Regions from separate parts of the Gorillibacterium sp. CAU 1737 genome, predicted to be linked through region 2. Evidence: riboswitches for the same ligand, from Rfam matches in the RefSeq annotation. Region 2 holds a riboswitch; the other holds the start of a gene.
What was found. A riboswitch is a leader RNA that binds a small molecule or an ion and turns the genes downstream of it on or off. The one in region 2 is predicted to bind glycine.

Region 1 (9,426 bases), on a different contig from region 2:
CTTCCTCCGATTGGAGTAAGACAAAGCAAACAACAGAATAAACCACAAGGGGGTTAACAGCAGGGCCGGACGGGTCTCCTCCGCAATCAGCATGATCACGAGGATCGCTGCAAAAAGAACAAGAACAGCGTAGTTAACAAAAGGAGTGAAGGGCGCCTTGAATTTCGACGCTGCTTGTAGGTTAGGCTGTGTTTTCTTATAGCGAATGTGGCTGACGAGGACGACACCCCACACCCAAATGAAGCAGATGGCGCTGATGGTCGTCACGATGCCGAAGGCTTGCTCGGGAATCAGCTTGCTGAGGAGGGCGCCCGCCGACAGGACGAGCGTGGAGACGAGCAGTCCGTTCTTGGGCACGTGATTTTTGTTGAGCCTGGCAAAAGGCGCAGGCGCCTGATCCTTCTTCCCCAGGTTATAGAGGATGCGGCTCGTGGAGAACATCCCGCTGTTGCAGGCGGAAGCGGCGGACGTGAGGACGACAAAGTTGATGATGCCCGCGGCAATCGGAATGCCCACGAGAGCAAAGGTCTTCACAAAGGGACTTTCGCCGGGACTGAGCTCCGTCCAGGGATTGATGCAGAGCAAAGCGACGATGGCCCCTACATAGAAAAACAGGATACGCATCGGAATTTTATTGATGGCCGACGGAATGTTCTTCTCTGGATCGGAGGTTTCTGCCGCCGACACCCCCACCAGCTCCACCCCGACAAAAGCGAACACTACCATTTGGAAGGACAGCAGGAACCCGGATACCCCGTTTGGGAAAAGCCCGCCGTGCTTCCAAATGTTCGTGACCGACACCGTTCCAGCTCCCGTCTTGAACCCGATGATCAGCAGGACAATTCCAATGGCAATCAGGGCGAGAATAGTCACGACCTTGATCAAAGCAAACCAGAATTCCAATTCTCCAAAATTTTTGACCGTCAGCAGGTTCAGTCCAAGCAAAATGATCAGGCAGATCAGCTCCGGTACCCACTGAGGAATATCGAACCAATATTGAATGTAGATGCCCACTGCGATTACATCCGCCATTGCGGTCATGATCCAGCAAAACCAGTAGGTCCATCCGGTGACGAACGCGACGCGCGGCCCCAGATAGTCCTCGGCGATATCCGTAAAGGATTGATACCCCGCTTTGGATAACAGAAGCTCTCCGAGCGCCCTCATCACGAAAAAGACCGCGATGCCAACGATGAGATAAGCAAAGATGATGGAGGGTCCCGCCTGCTGGATCGCTTTCCCCGATCCTAAGAACAACCCCGTCCCGATGGTACCGCCGATGGCGATAAGCTGAACATGCCGATTCTCTAACTCCCTCTTTAACTCTTGCTGTGCCAATCCAAACTCCCCCTTGTTATTGAACATCTTCCCTGGGGTCGAGGGGCGACAAAGTCAGTGAACAACAAAAAGAGATTGGATCTCTCCAATCTCATCGTCCCAAAAAGCAATAAAAATCGTATCGGCCGTTCCTCCGGGATGGAGAACGACAAATAAAATCGTTACTACTCTTCTGTCCTTTTGCCTGAGATTGTGAACCCTTCGGCGCCGCGATTCCTCACGGTCTCTCCAGAAGCCGCTCCTGCTATAGTGTGATCCATAGCAATCAAAGCATGCTGCTAACTATTAAATTTATTTATCAATCGTAATCCCGGGTAAAGATTTTGTCAATGACAATTCCTCCTCTGAAAACATGCCCATTTGCATTGACAACCTGTTCGCTACAACTATATATTTTATGATAATGAGAATCGTTATCATTATTAATAATGATTCTAAATAAGTAGCGATTCTATCTCAGAACCGAAAGGGTGCTCTCATGAACACGAAACGCAAGTCCTTCACAACCCTCTTCCTTTCTTCCATCCTTGCCGTGGCATTGGTTGGATGCTCCAGTCAGCAATCCAGCTCCAGCGCTTCTCCGTCTCCGTCTGAAAGTGCCCCGGCCAGCACCGAAGCCCCCAGCGCGGAAACTTCTGCTTCCCCCGCCAGCACCGAAGAATATCCGATTGTGATCAAGCACGCCCTCGGCGAAACGGTTATCAAGAGCAAGCCGGAACGCGTCGCGACCATTCAATGGGCCAACCATGACGTGGTTCTTGCCCTCGGAGTGGTTCCGGTCGGCTTCTCGGCTGCGAACTTCGGCGTTCAAGACGGCAGCGGCCTCCTGCCGTGGACCAAGCAAAAGCTCGATGAGCTCGGCGTGAAGGACCCGAACGTCTTCCAGGACACCGACGGCCTTGATTTTGAAGCAATCTCGGACTCCAACCCCGATGTCATTCTCGCTGCTTACTCCGGCATTACCCAGGAAGATTACAACACGCTCAGCAAGATTGCACCGGTCGTTCCCTATCCGACGGCGCCCTGGGCTACCACCTGGCGTGAGCAAGTGACGATGAACGCAACCGGCATGGGCATGAAGGCCGAAGGCGAGAAGCTCATTCAAGACACCGAGAACATGGTGAATGAGAAGCTGAGCCACTACCCTCAGATCAAAGACAAGAAAGTCGTTTGGGTCAACTTCAATGCGAAGGACTTCTCCAAGCTGCACATCTATACGCCCGTAGACTCCCGCGTCTCCTTCCTGTTTGAGATGGGCATGGTTTATCCGGACAGCATCACGAAGCTGATCACGGACCCGAAGAAATACTCCCTGGAGCTGAGCGTCGAGAATACGGAAGCTCTCTATGATGCCGATCTGATCATTGGCTATGGCAATGACGCCCTGCTCAAGACTATCCAGGCTGATCCCCTGCTTGGTAAAATCCCTGCGATCCAAAGAGGCTCCGTCGCATTCATCGACTCCGACACGCCCCTTGTAGCTGCCGGCACCCCGAATCCGCTCTCGATCGCGTACACCATTGATGATTACCTCAAACTCATCGGAGGAGCTGCCGACAAGGTCAAATGAGTACTTCCTCGGGTTCAACACGCACATCCCCCCACTCCCAAATTCCGAAGAACTTCGCGATCATCCTGTTGATCGGTCTGGTGCTGCTCGGGCTTTGCGTAGTGGCCTCTCTGGTCTTTGGCCCCCGGCTGGTGAAGGTTCCGGAGCTGATCGACGGGCTGTTTCATCCTGACGTCGATTCCTATGGAGCCAACGTCGTTCGCAAGCGAATCTCGCGAACTGTCTTCGGGTTGTTCTGCGGTGCGGCGCTCGGCGTTTCGGGTGCACTGATGCAATCGGTTACCCGCAACCCGATTGCGGACCCGAGCATTCTGGGCGTGAATACCGGCGCCGCCTTGTTTGTCGTTTGCGGAATCGCCTTCCTGAACATCAATACAGCCAGTGAGTACATCTGGCTGGCCTTGGCCGGGGCGGCGATCACGGCGATATTTGTGTTCGGCATCGGTTCGATGGGGCGTGGCGGTGCCACGCCCATTAAGCTTGTATTGGCGGGCGCCGCTATCAGTGCTGCTCTCTCTTCCCTGGTCTCGGCGGTCATGATTCCACGCGCTTACGTCATGGACCAATTCCGCTTCTGGCAAGTCGGAAGCATCGGCTCAGGAAGCTGGAGCGCTATCGCTACGTTTACCCCGTTTCTGATCGTCGGCGTCGTCATCGCCTTCCTGACAGCGCCTGCGCTCAATGCGCTCGCGCTCGGAGACGATGTCGCAACCGGGCTCGGGGTTCGAACAGGCGTGCTGCGCCTTATTGCGGCGCTGGCCGGTGTCCTTCTGTGCGGCACAGCTACGGCGCTGGCCGGCCCTATCGGGTTTGTCGGCCTTCTCGCTACCCACCTCATGCGCCTTGTTTTGGGGCCCGACCTGCGGTTTGTCATCCCCATGTCTGCTCTCTCGGGAGCCGTCATTCTGATCTCCTCCGATGTTGTCGGCCGACTCATCGCCAGTCCCGGAGAGCTTGAGGTCGGGGTCGTCACCGCCTTTGTCGGAGCTCCGCTATTAATCATCCTTGCGATGAGATCGAAAGTGCGTTCCTTATGACAACTCATTCGATAGCCTATATTGCTGCAGGCCGCCGTCAGAGACAACGCCGCTGGATGCTGGTTACTTGCCTCCTTACGGTGCTCGCCCTCATCCTCTGCTGTGCCATGCTCCTTCTGGGAAACACCATCTATCCGGTGAGGGATATCCTTCGGGCCCTTTCCGGGGAGGAGCTCAAAGGAGTCAGCTTTGCCGTAAACACCGTTCGCTTGCCGAGAATGCTGGCGGGCCTCTTCGCCGGATTTGCCTTCGGCCTAGCCGGGAACACCTTCCAGACGATGCTGCGCAACCCCCTCGCGAATCCGAATGTAATCGGCATCACCTCGGGGTCAAGCGTAGCAGCCGTCCTCTGCATCACGGTGTTCCATTCGAGTCGGGCGACGATCTCGGCCGCATCGGTTGCGGCTGGGCTCGCCACCGTCCTCGTCATCTATGTGCTGTCCAGAGGTAGAGCGTTCTCCATCGGGCGCCTGATCCTGATCGGCATCGGCATTCAAGCCATGCTGGACGCCCTCATCTCTTACCTCCTGCTCGTTGGGGCACAGCAGGACATTCCCGCCGCCATCCGATGGCTCACGGGCAGCCTGAACGGCATTCAGCTGTATGAGCTGCCTCCACTGATCATTACTGTGCTGATCTTTACGCCAGTCGTGGCCTTGCTCGGGAAGCATCTCAGTCTGCTGGAGCTTGGGGAGCAAGCCGCCACCTCTCTCGGCATCCACACCGACCGAACCCGGATCGCCCTCATCGTGAGCTCCGTCTGCATGATCGCAATCGCTACGGCCACCACAGGACCCATCGCCTTCACCTCCTTCCTTTCGGGACCGATTGCGAAGAGACTCGTCGGAGTGGGCTTCTCGAACGTCATTCCGGCTGGGCTTGTCGGTGTGAATTTGGTGTTGGCGGCTGATCTGGTCGGACAATTTGCGTTCCAGTACCGCTTCCCGGTGGGCATCATGACGGGGATTCTCGGAGCGCCGTATCTGATCTTCCTGCTGATCCGAATGAACCGAAAGGGAGTTTTATAATGAGACCGACACATCAATTTCAGGCGGAGCAGCTCGTAGCGGGTTACGATCAGAAGACGGTTATCCATGGAATTGATCTCGTGATCCCGGACGGCCAAATCAGCGTCATCATCGGAGCGAACGGCTGCGGCAAGTCGACGCTGCTGAAGACGCTGGCCCGGCTGATCAAGCCGACCTCCGGCAAAATCACCATCGACGGAAAGCCCATCGGCAAAATACCGCCGAAGCAGTTCGCGCGGGTGGTGGGTCTGCTGCCGCAATCGCCTATCGTTCCGGAAGGGATATCGGTCGCAGACTTGGTTGGGCGCGGGCGCTTCCCGCATCAATCCTTGTTCAGCACCTGGTCCAAAAAGGATTACGAGGCGGTTGCCGAAGCGATGCGGATCATGGACATCACCGAGTTCGCGAATCACAACATTGACGAGCTGTCCGGCGGTCAGCGCCAGCGCGTATGGATTGCGATGGCCCTGGCGCAGCAAACCGACATTCTGTTTCTCGACGAACCGACCACCTTCCTGGATATTACCTATCAGGTCGAAATTCTGGATCTGCTCACCGACCTCAACCGAAAGCACGGCACGACGATCGTCATGGTGCTTCACGATATCAACCTGTCTGCACGTTATGCCGACCACATCTTTGCCCTGCAAAAAGGGAAACTGGTCGCGGAAGGCACACCGTCAGAGGTGGTCACAAGCACCTTGGTGAAGGACATCTTCGGTCTCGATTGCTCCGTGATTGCCGACCCCATCTCAGGCTCCCCTATGGTGGTGCCCAAAGGCCGCTATCATGTTCAGAATGCTGCGACTACGTAACGTTCCGGTGCTTCTCTCTCCATGCAGAAAGATGGTGCCCCTCAGTCGTCTTCGATGACTTATGGGACACCATCTTTTTTAAAATTACCAAATGGCTTTCCAGCATCTAAATAGCCCATTTCTGAAAAACGATCTACTAAAGTTCTTGTTAATTGCTGGAGCTTTGCTCTTATTCAACAGTAAGATTAATGGACTGATACTTTTTTATTGCATCCTCGACAGAATCACTTGGTCCCGAAAGAACAAAGTCTGGATTTACAAGTATCATGGTTGAAAAATCCTTTGTAGTATACATCAGTACCTCATCGAAGTGTAGAAGAGATGTTCCGATCTTATTTCTGAAGATCAATAGTTGTCTCTCATTCGATACACCTTCTGAAGCATGATCAAAGACATACTCAACATTATTTATGGTAATGCTACCTTCAAAACGTGGATTACTAAGTACAGGGTTCTTCTTCGTTAGTTGAATCTTGATCTTAAAGTCACGACCTTGTGTATCCGTCTGTCCCTTCATATGTTGGTTCACGTAAATCCCGTTTATATCATACATCGTTAGAGATGTATCAATTACTTCCTTCCTTGTGGACAAGAGAACGAAAGTAAAGGCTAGAAATAGAATACTGATTGGAATGATCACCATAATTTTCCTTCCTAACCGAATGATAACTCCTCCAGTCTGATTGAAATGCGGACGCTTCCCCGCCCCCTCTACTCCGTCGGTGGATCGGTGTGCAGGTCTTCATCCCGTTCCGTGAAATCCCAGCGAGAGAAGGTAACCTCGAAGCCTTCCCGGGTTGGCGCGCACGCGAAAGGACCCGCTTGATTTCCCGCCGCGTAGGGAAACCGAGCCACCCGAATCGTGCGCCATGCATGATGAGCGGTCCGAGCCCGAAGGATTACCGCATCCTTCAGGATGGAGGCGCGAAGGGTCACTTCCTCCCCCACCCATTCCGGTACGGCCGCAAGCGACCAGTCGGAGTAACCATCGGTTACCACCGCAGAGAGCTGGGGGATGCCGTCATTGATCTCGATCCCCGTTTTGATCCATTGTGCCGGCCCATGGTACAACAGGATACCGGCCTGATCATACAATTCGGTAAAGGACGAGAGTTGGAACGTTACCTCGACGGCCGTTTCAGGGTCCCACTCCGCAAGCAGAGCGGCTCCATCCTCAAACTCAAATCCGTACAGGGTCTTCTTCCAGAAATCCCTTCCCTTTTCGGGTGCAACCTTCAAGGATCCCCCTTCTCTTCGGGCAGCCAGCGGCGCATTCAGCCAGCTCCCGGCCTCCCAGTCCATTCTCTTCCTCGTCACGGCGTACTCCTCCTCACGAAGCCCAGTCCCTTCTCTCCGCCAATGGCAGAAGACCTCAGCATCGCCTGAGAGAGAACCGGTATTTTTGTCAGTATACCATTCCCGATTAGGGAATCGGGCTTCGATTTTCCGCCGAGAGCATGGAAGACCCCTGTCTTTTCTAACCTTTCTACCCGCGTCCTACCTTTCTTTTACCGGCTGCAGCAGGGTCAGATGATACGCATTCCCGCCCCCCTCGGGTTGGTCGTTGCGTATGTGCTCTTCGAAACACAGCCGCGACCGATCCGTTTGGTAGCTGCTGTCCTTGGACAGTGCGGCTGTTAGGGTATTCCACGAAGAGGGAACATCGTCCCCCGCCTCCAGCATCGCGAAAAGACCGCCAGGCAATACCATTTCCTTCAGGTGATCGGGAACGGGGACACCGTCCGGGATGGTCACACACATCCCATAGCCGTACGGGGCACCCGGGCGGCTTGGCAACGGCTTCACATTGCCGCCTAATAGACGCGCGGTACTTATCAAATTCGAGGCCTTCACCCACTCGAGCACGGGAGCGATGGCTTCGTCTTCCGGCGAGACCCCTACCGCAGTATGATAAGCGACCCTCATGGGCGGAAGGCTGATGATTTTGAACATGCGGCTTTCTCGTACACTTTGCATAAACAAGTCCTCCATCTTTGTCAGGATTTCGTCTGCAAGCAAGGAAGAATCCGTTCCTTGTGTCCGAAGGAATGCCAGAGCTTGCTCCAGCTGCTCTTGAAAAAGATGCAGGTCTGCTTTCTCTGCCTGCAGCTCCGCCATTCTCTTTTCCACAACGGCGGTTAACGAAGGGAGAGCTGCGGCAGCAAGGACCTCTTTGATGTCCTTAAGCGGAATATCCATCTTTCTCAAGAGTGCGGTAACCCGGATGCAGGAGAGGGCATGGCCGTCGTACATTCTCCACCCCGAGGATGCATCTCGCTCACTCGTGAACAACCCTTCGGCTTCCCAATGTCGTAAGGTGCGGCTCGTCAGCCCCAGCTGTTCCGACAGCTTGTTGATGGCAATCGATCGATTCACTTCAAATCCCCTTTCAGAGCGCTCTAAAAGTAGAGTAGCACTTGACGCCGCGGCAATTGCAAGGACTATTCCGAACCCTCTGACTCAAAAATCCTCCAAACTCAACTCCGCTCGCTCCGACCTGCCCGTGGGGACCGAGTCGTCATTTGCTAAGGATTGAAAGCGAAGCTTGGTATTCGATGTCCCCTGTACTTCATCAAGCGCTTGCTCAATCAGGAACGAGTATCGGCTGAATACCCATTCCGCCGAAAACCGATTGGGGCACGTGACCACCAGGGTATCGCCATCAACGGTTCCGGTGGTTTCCTTGAACCATGTATCGTAACTAGGGGGACTGAGCTTCTCTCGGATGACGTTCAATACTTCCGCCCACAGCAGGTCCCCATCAACTTTACCTGACGAGTGGAGTGGGGCAGCCTCCTTCTGAGCCGCAGAGCCGGTGTCCGCCAGCAGCAGCTCCTCAACCGAAAGGCCGAAGGCTCTGGCCAGCTGCAGCAGCACCTCCAGATCGGGGAGGGACTCTCCGTTCTCCCACTTGGAGACCGCCTGATGGCTGATCCCCAGCCGTTCCGAAAGCTCCACCTGCGTCCAGCCTGCCTCCTTGCGGAGCCATTGAATGTGTCGGCCAATCTTTTTGTTGTCCAGCATCCATCTTTCCTCCCGATTCCATCGATCTCGCCGTGCCTCTCAGCATTTCTCTCGTTCAACCTCTACAGAGTAAGACTAGCAGATCATTCCTATGAGCGGTATCGACAGGAGGTTGAACGGGAGGACGTTCCATAGATCGGTCCTGCAACTGTAGGTTGCAAAACTCTCGAACGCTTGGAAGCTGGAAAGGCCGCCCGCTGCCGGACGGCCTTTCCATGAACGGTTCCCCACATAGACCTCTTCTCGCTCTATCTGCTTAAGAGGCTTTGCCTACAAATTCGACGCGGTTGCGCCCCTTTTCCTTGGCTTGATAGAGCGCCTTGTCGACCCTCGCCAAGAGCTGGACCAGCGCGCCCTCCGAGGGGCCCCCCGCCTGCTCCTGTTCAAAGTCCTCAATCGACAGTCCCCCGATGCTGACGGTAACGGACACCGGATCGCCGCCGCTTCCAACCCGAATGTGATGGGCGGCCACCAAGCTCCTCACCCGCTCCGCGATCTGCTCCGCCAACAGGCGGTCCGTATGCGGCAGGTAGATGAGGAACTCCTCTCCTCCGTAACGAGCCAGCACATCAGTGCTGCGAATGGATTGCTTCACGGTCTGAGCGGTGTGGTAG
Region 2 (9,426 bases):
TTGGTTGTACCCATGCCGGTACGGCGGCGATTGTCAACATCGCACAGCTTTACCCGGATGCTGAGATTACGGTGTACGAACGAAATGATAATATCTCCTTTCTTTCTTGCGGAATCGCCCTTTATGTAGCGGGAGTCGTTCAGGATCCTCAAGGGCTCTTTTATTCTTCGCCTGAGAAGCTGGCGGAATTGGGTGTCAAGACGAAGATGCTCCATGAAGTCACCCAGGTGGACACCGAACGCAAAACCCTTCGTGCCCGCGACCTGCAGACAGGTCGGGAGTTTGACGATTCCTATGATAAATTGATTATGACGACCGGCTCGTGGCCGATTATCCCGGATCTTGAGGGCATGGGCTTGGACGGCATCCTGCTGTCAAAGAACTTCAACCATTCCAATGCGATCATCGAACGAGCGAAACAGGTGAACCGAATCACCGTAGTCGGGGCAGGTTATATCGGGGTTGAATTGGTGGAAGCCTTCGAAATGAACGGCAAGCAGGTAACGCTGATTGACGGAGAGGATCGCATCCTGAGCAAATACCTGGATGAGGAGTTTACCACTCCGATTCAGAAGTCCTTGGAAGAACGCGGAATTACCCTGGCTTTGGGCGAGAAGGTAAGCTCTTTTGCCGGAGAGAATGGAAAGGTAACAAAGGTGATCACGAACAAAGGCGAGCATGAGACCGATTTGGTCATTCTGTGCATCGGGTTCCGCCCGAATACGGAGTTGCTGAAGGGGCAAGTGGATATGCTGCCGGGCGGGGCCATCCTCGTCAACGACTACATGCAGACCAGCCAGCCGGATGTGTATGCGGCCGGGGACAGCTGTGCCATTCATTACAACCCGACCGGCAAGCACGCCTACATTCCGCTCGCCACCAATGCCGTTCGTATGGGAACCCTCGTGGCACGCAATCTGGTAGCGCCGACGATCCCTTATATGGGAACGCAGGGGACATCGGGAATCAAAATTTACGACATGAACATTGCCGGAACCGGCTTGACGGAAGAGGCAGCCAAAGCAGAAGGAATGGACGTCGACAACGTGCTGATCACGGATAACTACCGGCCGGAGTTCATGCCTTCCTTTGAGCAGGTGCAACTGAAAGTGGTATTTGACCGGGCAACCCGCCGAATTCTCGGAGCCCAGATTCTATCCAAGATGGACCTGACGCAGTCGATTAACACTCTGTCGGTATGCATTCAAAATCGAATGACCATCGACCAGCTCGCGTTCATCGACTTCTTCTTCCAGCCTCATTACAACAAGCCGTGGAACTTCCTGAATACCGCAGGACTTCAAGCCTTGCCGAAGGAAGTCGCCCGCAAAGAAGCGGTAACGGTCTAACTACTCCAAGACTTTAAGATCCTCTCATCAATGACGAAATGGGAGCAACTTTAACCGGTACTGCGTAGCAGTGCCGGTTTTTTTTATAGGCTGTACGTCCGGGAAGGATGCGGTCAAGAACGATGAAACCAGCTTTTGCAGTCCAGTTGCAATTCGCGCGAGGTAAGTTGGATCACGAGTTCCTCTACAGCAGATGCAGTGGCGAAGATACACACAAGCGGAACCCAGGGAGAAGGGGGCGCAAGGAGAAGGAAAAAGGGGGTGAGAAAGACGAGTACCCCGGTTGCTTTGTTGCCCCACGTATGAATGGATGCGAACGTTCGGTATTTTCGGAATGCAATAAAAAGGGAGAACCCTCGAAGGAGAGCGATGCCGAGTATCCAAAGCAAAAGGAGTGGATCAAGAGCAAGCAGCGAGTACAGCGTAAAGACCAGCACCATGACTAGCAGAAGATCCGCCGCGGAATCCAGCTTGGCTCCAAGCGGACTCGCGGTCCCCGCTCTTCGAGCGATCCATCCGTCCAGGATGTCCGTGAGCCCGCCCATCCCATAGACCACCAAGAAGGTCGTACCAAGCGGTTCAACAAAAAACAACAGCAGAGCCAAGACGATTCGAATGCCAGAGAGCAGGTTGGGGAGATTCTTATGCTTCATGCGTGAACGCCGCCTTTTCAACAAACCCGTATGCATTCCATTATACCTGATGAAAGTGGGGGGAATGGCCTCTTATTTCAGACCATACTTGTCAAAAAGCTCGCTCTTTAGTGAAGCGTGAATGGAATCTGAGCCTTCATTAGAGGGTTTTGATGCGTCAGGGAGTGAATTCAGCTCAAATTTTCCGTTATTCAAATTGCACAAGCCGTATGATCCGGGCCTAACCATTTTGATAAACATCAAATACTCTTTGCCCGCTTCCATCTCTACGTAATCATTTATCATGATGATTTGCATTTCCCCAAGCGCATTCCGATCGCGCATAATCGGTTCAGTAATCGTCATCTCGGATGATTCCTCCAAGTTTAGATCCGTAGTGTTTTTTAGGATTTTAGATAGCTTGATCCTTGTATTCGTATGGAAGCTCATCATTTCGCCGTCTGAATACGTTTGGGTGGAGGGTTCCCGATCTTCGAAAGCATCCAGAGGGCTTGCGATGGCGATGAGGTCCGAATCGTCAATCAGATCACCACTCTCTCTATACAAGATGATGGAGGCTTGAATGCTTATTCTTTTTATAGGCGTAGGGTGTTTCAACTGGTACACATAAAAAAGAGTGCCGATCACCAACCCGAGGATGGCTAACAGGAGAAGAATAATTGGTTTCTTTCTGTACATCATCGTACGTCCCCCTAATCTAGAGATTTGGTAGAAAAGTCAGACTTACTGGGATGTAGGGATAACATACAGAAAGATCCTTATCTTGTAAATAAAAGATCCATGTTGCGAAAAGAAGGAGGGGATGTACGATCGAAAAAAAGCCGCAGAATCACGTTCCATCCCAAGAGGGATCGACAAGTGATCCTGCGGCTTCCTGCAGCGGCTTTCTATTTTGTTAGCACCATTCTTCCGCTCTGCTTTACCCGCAGGAGCAGTTCAAGACCGGCTTCCGCGCGGCGAGCGCTTCGTCCAGGCGACGGACTGCTGTTGTGTATGGAGCGTTGTGGAGAAGGTCGGGATCGGTCTCGGCTTCCTTTGCGATGCGGATCATCGTGTCGATGAAGCCGTCGAGCGTTTCCTTGCTCTCCGTCTCGGTCGGCTCGATCATGATGCATTCCTCGACGTTGAGCGGGAAGTAGATCGTCGGCGGGTGGTAGCCAAAATCGAGCAAGCGCTTGGCAACGTCGAGGGTGCGGACGCCGTAGGCGGCAAGCTTTTTGCCGGAGAGGACGAATTCGTGCTTGCAGATCGTATCATACGGCGCTTCGTAGTAGGCGGACAGCCGCTTGCGCATGTAGTTGGCGTTCAGCACAGCGCACTCGGAGACGCGGCGCAGGCCGTCCGGACCGTAGCTGCGAATATACGTGTAGGCGCGGACGAGAATGCCGAAATTGCCATAGTAGGCTTTGACACGACCGATGGAATCGGGACGCTCCGCGTCGAGCGAATAGGTACCGGCTTCACTCTTCACGACGAGCGGGCTTGGCAGGAAAGGAATGAGCTTCGCCTTCACGCCAACTGGACCGGAGCCGGGACCGCCGCCGCCGTGCGGAGTGCTCATCGTCTTGTGCAGATTCAAATGGACAACGTCAAAGCCCATGTCGCCGGGACGGGTGATGCCCATGATGGCGTTGGAGTTGGCCCCGTCGTAATAGACAAGCCCGCCTGCCTCGTGGACGATGTCGGCAATTGCCCGAATGTCGCGCTCGAACAAGCCGAGCGTGTTCGGGTTGGTGAGCATGAGGGCGGCAGTGTCCGACCCGACGGCTGCGCGAAGGGCGTTCAAGTCGACCAGGCCGTCCGGTGTGGACTTGATCGTCACGGTCTCAAACCCGGCGGCGGTTGCACTCGCGGGGTTGGTGCCGTGGGAAGAGTCCGGCACGATAACCTTGGTGCGTTTCTCTCCGTTCTTCTCATGGTAAGCACGGATCATCATGAGTCCGGTCCATTCTCCATGCGCGCCGGCGGCAGGCTGCAGGGTCACTTGATCCATGCCGGTGATGGCGGCGAGGTCCTCCTGCAGCGTGTACAACAGCTCAAGAGCGCCCTGGATCGAGGATTCCGGCTGGTACGGATGTATCTTCGCGAAGCCGGGGAAACGGGCGGTGTCTTCGTTGATCTTCGGGTTGTATTTCATCGTACAGGAGCCGAGCGGGTAGAACCCGTTGTCGATCCCGAAATTGCGTCGGGACAAGGCGGTGTAGTGACGAATGACATCGACTTCGTACACCTCGGGAAGCTCAGCGGCCTTTTTGCGGAGAAGGGCATCGGGAACCAGCTCCGAAACCTCAACTTCCGGTACGTCGCAGGCAGGCAGCGAGTAAGCGATGCGGCCGGGACGGCTCAGTTCGAAGATGAGCGCTTGATCATGTTCTCCAGCAGGGGGCGAAGCGACCTGGTTGGCAGTGTTCGTTTCCGGTGCTGCCGGGTTTCCAGAACCGGCTGGTGCGCCCGAATCGGCGGCGTTTAGGTGGTCGTAGCGAAATCTCATCCCAGAATCCCCTCCAGTTCTTTGGCAAACTGATCAATCTCGTTCTTCGTGCGACGCTCGGTTACGGCGACAAGCAGGTGACCGGCGAACTCGGGGTAATCCCGCCCGAGGTCATAGCCGCCGATAAAGCCAGCCGTGAGCAACTGTTCGTTCACTTCGGCTAGCGTTGAGTCCTTCGCTACCTTCAGGACAAATTCGTTGAAGAAGGGGGAGGGCAGGGCCAACTCCACGCCCGGCAGAGCGGCGAGTGTCTTGGCGGCGTAATGGGCCTTTTGCACATTCAGATGGGCGGCTTCCTTCAAGCCTTCCTTGCCCATCACGGAGAGGTAGACCGATGCGCAGAGCGCGAGCAGCGCCTGGTTCGAGCAGATGTTCGAGGTCGCCTTCTCCCGGCGAATGTGCTGCTCGCGGGTTTGCAGCGTCAGCACGAAGCCGCGCTTGCCTTCGCGGTCGACCGTCTGGCCGACGATTCGGCCGGGCATCTTGCGCTTCAAGGCGTCCGTGACGGCGAAGAAGCCGCAGGTGGGGCCGCCGAGCGACTCGGAGATGCCGAGCGGCTGCGCATCGCCGACGCAGATGTCGGCGCCGAGCCGGCCCGGCGGCTCGAGAAGCCCCATCGCGAGCGGATTCGCGCTCACGATGAACAGCGCGCCTGCGCCGTGTGCGATCGGCTCCACCGCCGCGAGGTCCTCAATGGCGCCGAAGAAATTCGGCGACTGGAGGAGGACCGCTGCGGTATCGCCGTCGACGGCCGCCGCCAGCGCGGCATGATCTGTGACCCCGCCCGCCAGGCCCACCTCGACCACGTCGAGGTTCAAGCCATGGGCGGTGGTCTTGAGGATCTGCCGGGCCTCGGGATGGACGGCCCGGGAGACGACGAGCTTGCGGCGGCGGGTATGGGCCGCCGCAAGGGCACCCGCTTCGCCGAGCGCGGTCGCGCCGTCGTACATGCTCGCGTTGGCGGCGGCCATGCCGGTCAGCTCGCAGATGTACGATTGAAATTCAAAGATTGCCTGCAGCTCGCCTTGGCTGATCTCCGGCTGATAGGGGGTATAGGCGGTGTAGAATTCGGAGCGGGAGATGACATGGTTGATGACGACCGGAACATGATGGTCGTAGATCCCGGCACCCAGGAAGCTGACGTAACGATCCGAATCAGCGTTTTTGCCGGCGAGTGCGCGCATGTGCTTGAGCAGCTCATACTCGTCAAGCGCTTCGGATACGTTCAGCCGCCCCTTGAAGCGGACGTCCTCCGGGATATCGGCGAACAGGTCCTCGACGGTGTCGACCCCGATCTCCTGCAGCATGGCTTGTTCGTCTTGCTCGGTAATGGGCAGGTAGCGATGCTTCATTTCGCCGTCTCCTTTCGGTTGCGTTTATAGAATGGCGCGGTGATGACGACGGCCTTCAGCCGTTTGCCGCGAATTTCGATTTCGATCTCGGTGCCAAGTTCGGCATGCTCCGCTTTCACCAACGCGAGGCCGAGGTCCCGCTTCAGGCTGGGCGAGCGGGTGCCGGTGGTGACTTCTCCGATCCGCTCCCCGTTCGCATAGAGGGGGTAGTGCGAGCGCGGAATGCCTCGGTCGAGCATTTCGATGCCGACCAGCTTGCGCGGCACGCCTTGTTCCTTCTGGCGCAGAAGCGCCTCGCGGCCGATGAAGTCGCCCTTGTCGAGCTTCACCCAGCGAGCGAGTCCGGCTTCCAGCGGGCTGATCGTGTCGGACAGCTCCTGTCCGTAGAGCGACAGTCCCGCCTCAAACCGCAGTGTGTCCCGCGCTCCAAGTCCAATTGGGACAAGGCCCTCGGGTTCTCCCGCTTCTAGGAGGCGGGTCCAGAGCGCACCTGCTTGCTCGGCTGGCGCGTACAGCTCGAAGCCGTCTTCTCCGGTATACCCGGTACGGGAGAGCAAGAGCTTCACGCCTGCGATCTCCGTCTCCGCGAGGAAGGTGAACGGCTTCAGCGCGCTCATCTGCTCCGGCGAAGCGGCGAGCTTGGTTAGGATCGCTCCGGCCTGCGGACCTTGCAGCGCGATGAGCGCCGTCTCGTCGCTCTGATCGTCCAGGGTGACGTCGCCTTCGAGGTGGCGGGCCAGCCACTCCAGGTCCTTTTCCCGATTGGCGGCATTTAGCACAAGGAGGAACCGTTCGGCATTCAGCCGGTAGACGAGCAGGTCGTCGACGGTCCCTCCATCGGGGTAGCACATGAGGCTGTATTGGGCGGTTCCATCCGCAAGCCGGGTGACATCGTTCACGGTGAGCTTTTGCAGATAGGCCTCTGCATCACGGCCGCTCACAAAAACCTCTCCCATATGGGAAACGTCGAACAGGCCCGCGCGCAGGCGGACGGCATCATGCTCGGCTTGAATGCCGGAAAACTGCACAGGAAGCTCCCAACCGCCAAAATCAATGCAGCGGGCGCCTTCATGCGCGGAGTAAAGCGGGAACAACGGGGTTCGTTTCAAGTCGGACATCTCCTCACCTCACGGTTCGCGTAGTCGATACTTAAGATGGCGCCCATCGGCCGCCCCGATGCGTCCGCATCAAAAAAGGACAGCCGAAAAAGCCCGCAGCTTCGCCATCGAAGCCTGTGCTTTTCCTCTGTCCTTTGTACCTGAGAGTTACCTTGCGAATGGCTTGGATGCAAGTTTCCCCTTGGGTGACCCGAAGCGTGTCTTCCAACCCGCGAATCCGCCGTAAAGCGTATGGGTGAAGCACGCCCTTAGGCGGGTGCTCTCCAGAGACGCGTCCGGCAATGGTCCTTTTGCCTGAGAGATTCCCCAGAATGGGTTACTCCTTCGGCGTTACCGGTTCCCCGGTAATCTCTCCCATTGCGTTCATCCGCATATGCGGTTCACCAATTATGATAATGATTATAATTCATTAATAAGCGAAAAGAGCGTCAGTGTCAAGATAACTCACACAAACATTTTTTAGGTGGGGGACCCCCATTGACATTCGCCTAACCGATCCGGTACTTTAAATACGTATGCGGCAACCGCCGCTGGAGGTTCCCGCCTTTTTCCAATCGGATGGTCTGCGGTTCGGACCGTGCTTTTGTACGGCATTGTGCACCATCCGCTCCCCGGAAGAAGAGCACTTTGAAGCGAGGGTCATAGCCATGAGCGAAATCAAAGCGGACTTGCTTTACAGCGAAGAGCATGAATGGGCGGCAAAAGGGGCATCCCGCACCGTGCGGATCGGCATCACGGATTTTGCCCAAAGCCGGCTCGGCGATATTGTTTTTGTGGAACTGCCTGAACTTGGCGCAAGCGTAGCGGCCGGCGACAGCCTCGGCACCATCGAGTCCGTCAAAACCGTCTCCGACCTATATTCCCCGGTCAGCGGAACCGTCACGAAGGTAAACGAAACGCTGGTGGATCAGCCCGAGCTCGTCAACACCGCTCCCTACGGAGAAGGGTGGATCGTCGAGCTGGAGGTGGACGGAGAACTGGAGGAAGCGCTCGCGAAGCTGCTGACCCCCGAAAGCTACGAGGCGCTCGTCGCCGAGTAAGCGTAATCAAGTACCGCCAAGCGTGACCAAGTATAGTCAAGCGTAATTAAGTGAGGCCTGTTCCTCAAGCTAACCAAGCATAACGAAACATTCCAAGCGTGACCAAGTACGCTAAACGTAACCAAGTGGAACCTGAATGAGCATGGCCTTTCCGGCACCGACCCCAAGACCGATCTGAAACAACCGGCGGGGTGGGTGCTTTTTGGCGTGGAGCGGGAATTTGCGGTGAAAATCACGTCCGTTCCGCCGCTTTCTTACAAAATAACGTTCTGAGATATCCTTATTTCACGAAAATGGTGTGCTTCTGGTGAAATAGTGATCCGGCGAATTGTTAATTCACGAAAAACACATCAATTCGGCGCTCCTTTACAAAATAACGATCTGTGAGATCCTTATTTTGCGAAAATGGTGCGCTTCCGACCAAATAGTGATCCGGGAGATCGTTATTTTGACTTTTATCCTAGTGGTCCATTGAAAAAATCAGGTATGCTTGAGCAGAGAGACCACTCGTTCGATTCTACATAGCAGCCTCTTTTCTCAGCATTTTCTAATCTTGAGCTAAGGAAACTCTTATGCGTGATAAGTATGATAAAGATGAAGGCAAACCGGGTTACAGGATTATATTGATTAAAGGATGGCAGCACCACAGAATAGCAGGAAGACGAGCGGTTAGGGGAACAACCGATCTCCGAGTCGGACAGACGGCCTCGGTTCGGACTGCCGTCTTTTTGCCGCAGCTGGCGGGCATGGAGGAGAGCCATGGATCGAATTCTGATTATTGAAGATGAAAAGCCCCTTGCGAGGCTTCTGGAGCTGGAGCTTGGTCATGCAGGCTACGAGACGGAAACAGCTTACGAGGGGAGGACCGGGCTGGAGATGGCGCTGGCGGGCGGGCATGCCTGCATTTTGCTCGATCTGATGCTTCCGGGTCTGAACGGCATGGAGATTTGTCGCCGTGTGCGAGCTGTTCATGCCACCCCCATTGTGATGCTGACCGCGAGAAACAGCCTGTTTGACAAGGTGAACGGGCTTGACTGCGGCGCGGACGATTACGTGGCAAAGCCTTTTGACTTTGAGGAGCTGCTCGCTCGCTTGCGTGCAGTTCTTCGCCGATCGAGCGTTCCTTCTCAGGCGATGCACCGAGCGGGCGATCTCGTGTTGGACGCGGACAGTCGTTTGGTTAAGCGGGGTGGGCAAGAGGTCGACCTGTCCGCGCGGGAATTTGATCTGCTGCACGGGCTGCTCAAGCACAAAAACCGAACGCTAACCCGCGACAACCTCTTGAACCAAGTGTGGGGCGTTGATTTCGACGGAGGGACCAATGTGGTGGATGTGTACATTCGCTATCTGCGCGCGAAGATGGACGATGGGTTCGAGCCGAAGCTGATTCACACCGTTCGCGGGGTCGGCTATGTGCTTCGCG

Region 1: another riboswitch for glycine. It lies ahead of AAFN83_RS10250 (amino acid permease); the one in region 2 lies ahead of gcvT (glycine cleavage system aminomethyltransferase GcvT).

What each region holds. Positions count from the first base shown of each region.
Region 1 is NZ_JBDQQO010000004.1:96,483-105,908, reverse strand. Features, by position in the region: gene AAFN83_RS10250 (amino acid permease) at 1-1,338, opposite strand, end outside; glycine riboswitch at 1,501-1,580, opposite strand; gene AAFN83_RS10245 (iron-siderophore ABC transporter substrate-binding protein) at 1,817-2,908, shown strand; gene AAFN83_RS10240 (FecCD family ABC transporter permease) at 2,905-3,945, shown strand; gene AAFN83_RS10235 (FecCD family ABC transporter permease) at 3,942-4,973, shown strand; gene AAFN83_RS10230 (ABC transporter ATP-binding protein) at 4,973-5,788, shown strand; gene AAFN83_RS10225 (hypothetical protein) at 5,958-6,431, opposite strand; gene AAFN83_RS10220 (DUF1349 domain-containing protein) at 6,500-7,105, opposite strand; gene AAFN83_RS10215 (MerR family transcriptional regulator) at 7,286-8,164, opposite strand; gene AAFN83_RS10210 (helix-turn-helix transcriptional regulator) at 8,249-8,812, opposite strand; gene AAFN83_RS10205 (histidine kinase N-terminal 7TM domain-containing diguanylate cyclase) at 9,069-9,426, opposite strand, start outside.
Region 2 is NZ_JBDQQO010000008.1:23,689-33,114, reverse strand. Features, by position in the region: gene AAFN83_RS16515 (FAD-dependent oxidoreductase) at 1-1,349, shown strand, start outside; gene AAFN83_RS16510 (CDP-alcohol phosphatidyltransferase family protein) at 1,463-2,002, opposite strand; gene AAFN83_RS16505 (hypothetical protein) at 2,075-2,683, opposite strand; gene gcvPB (aminomethyl-transferring glycine dehydrogenase subunit GcvPB) at 2,922-4,493, opposite strand; gene gcvPA (aminomethyl-transferring glycine dehydrogenase subunit GcvPA) at 4,490-5,845, opposite strand; gene gcvT (glycine cleavage system aminomethyltransferase GcvT) at 5,842-6,963, opposite strand; glycine riboswitch at 7,089-7,232, opposite strand; glycine riboswitch at 7,236-7,330, opposite strand; gene gcvH (glycine cleavage system protein GcvH) at 7,611-8,003, shown strand; partial or broken gene AAFN83_RS16480 (response regulator transcription factor) at 8,763-9,425, shown strand.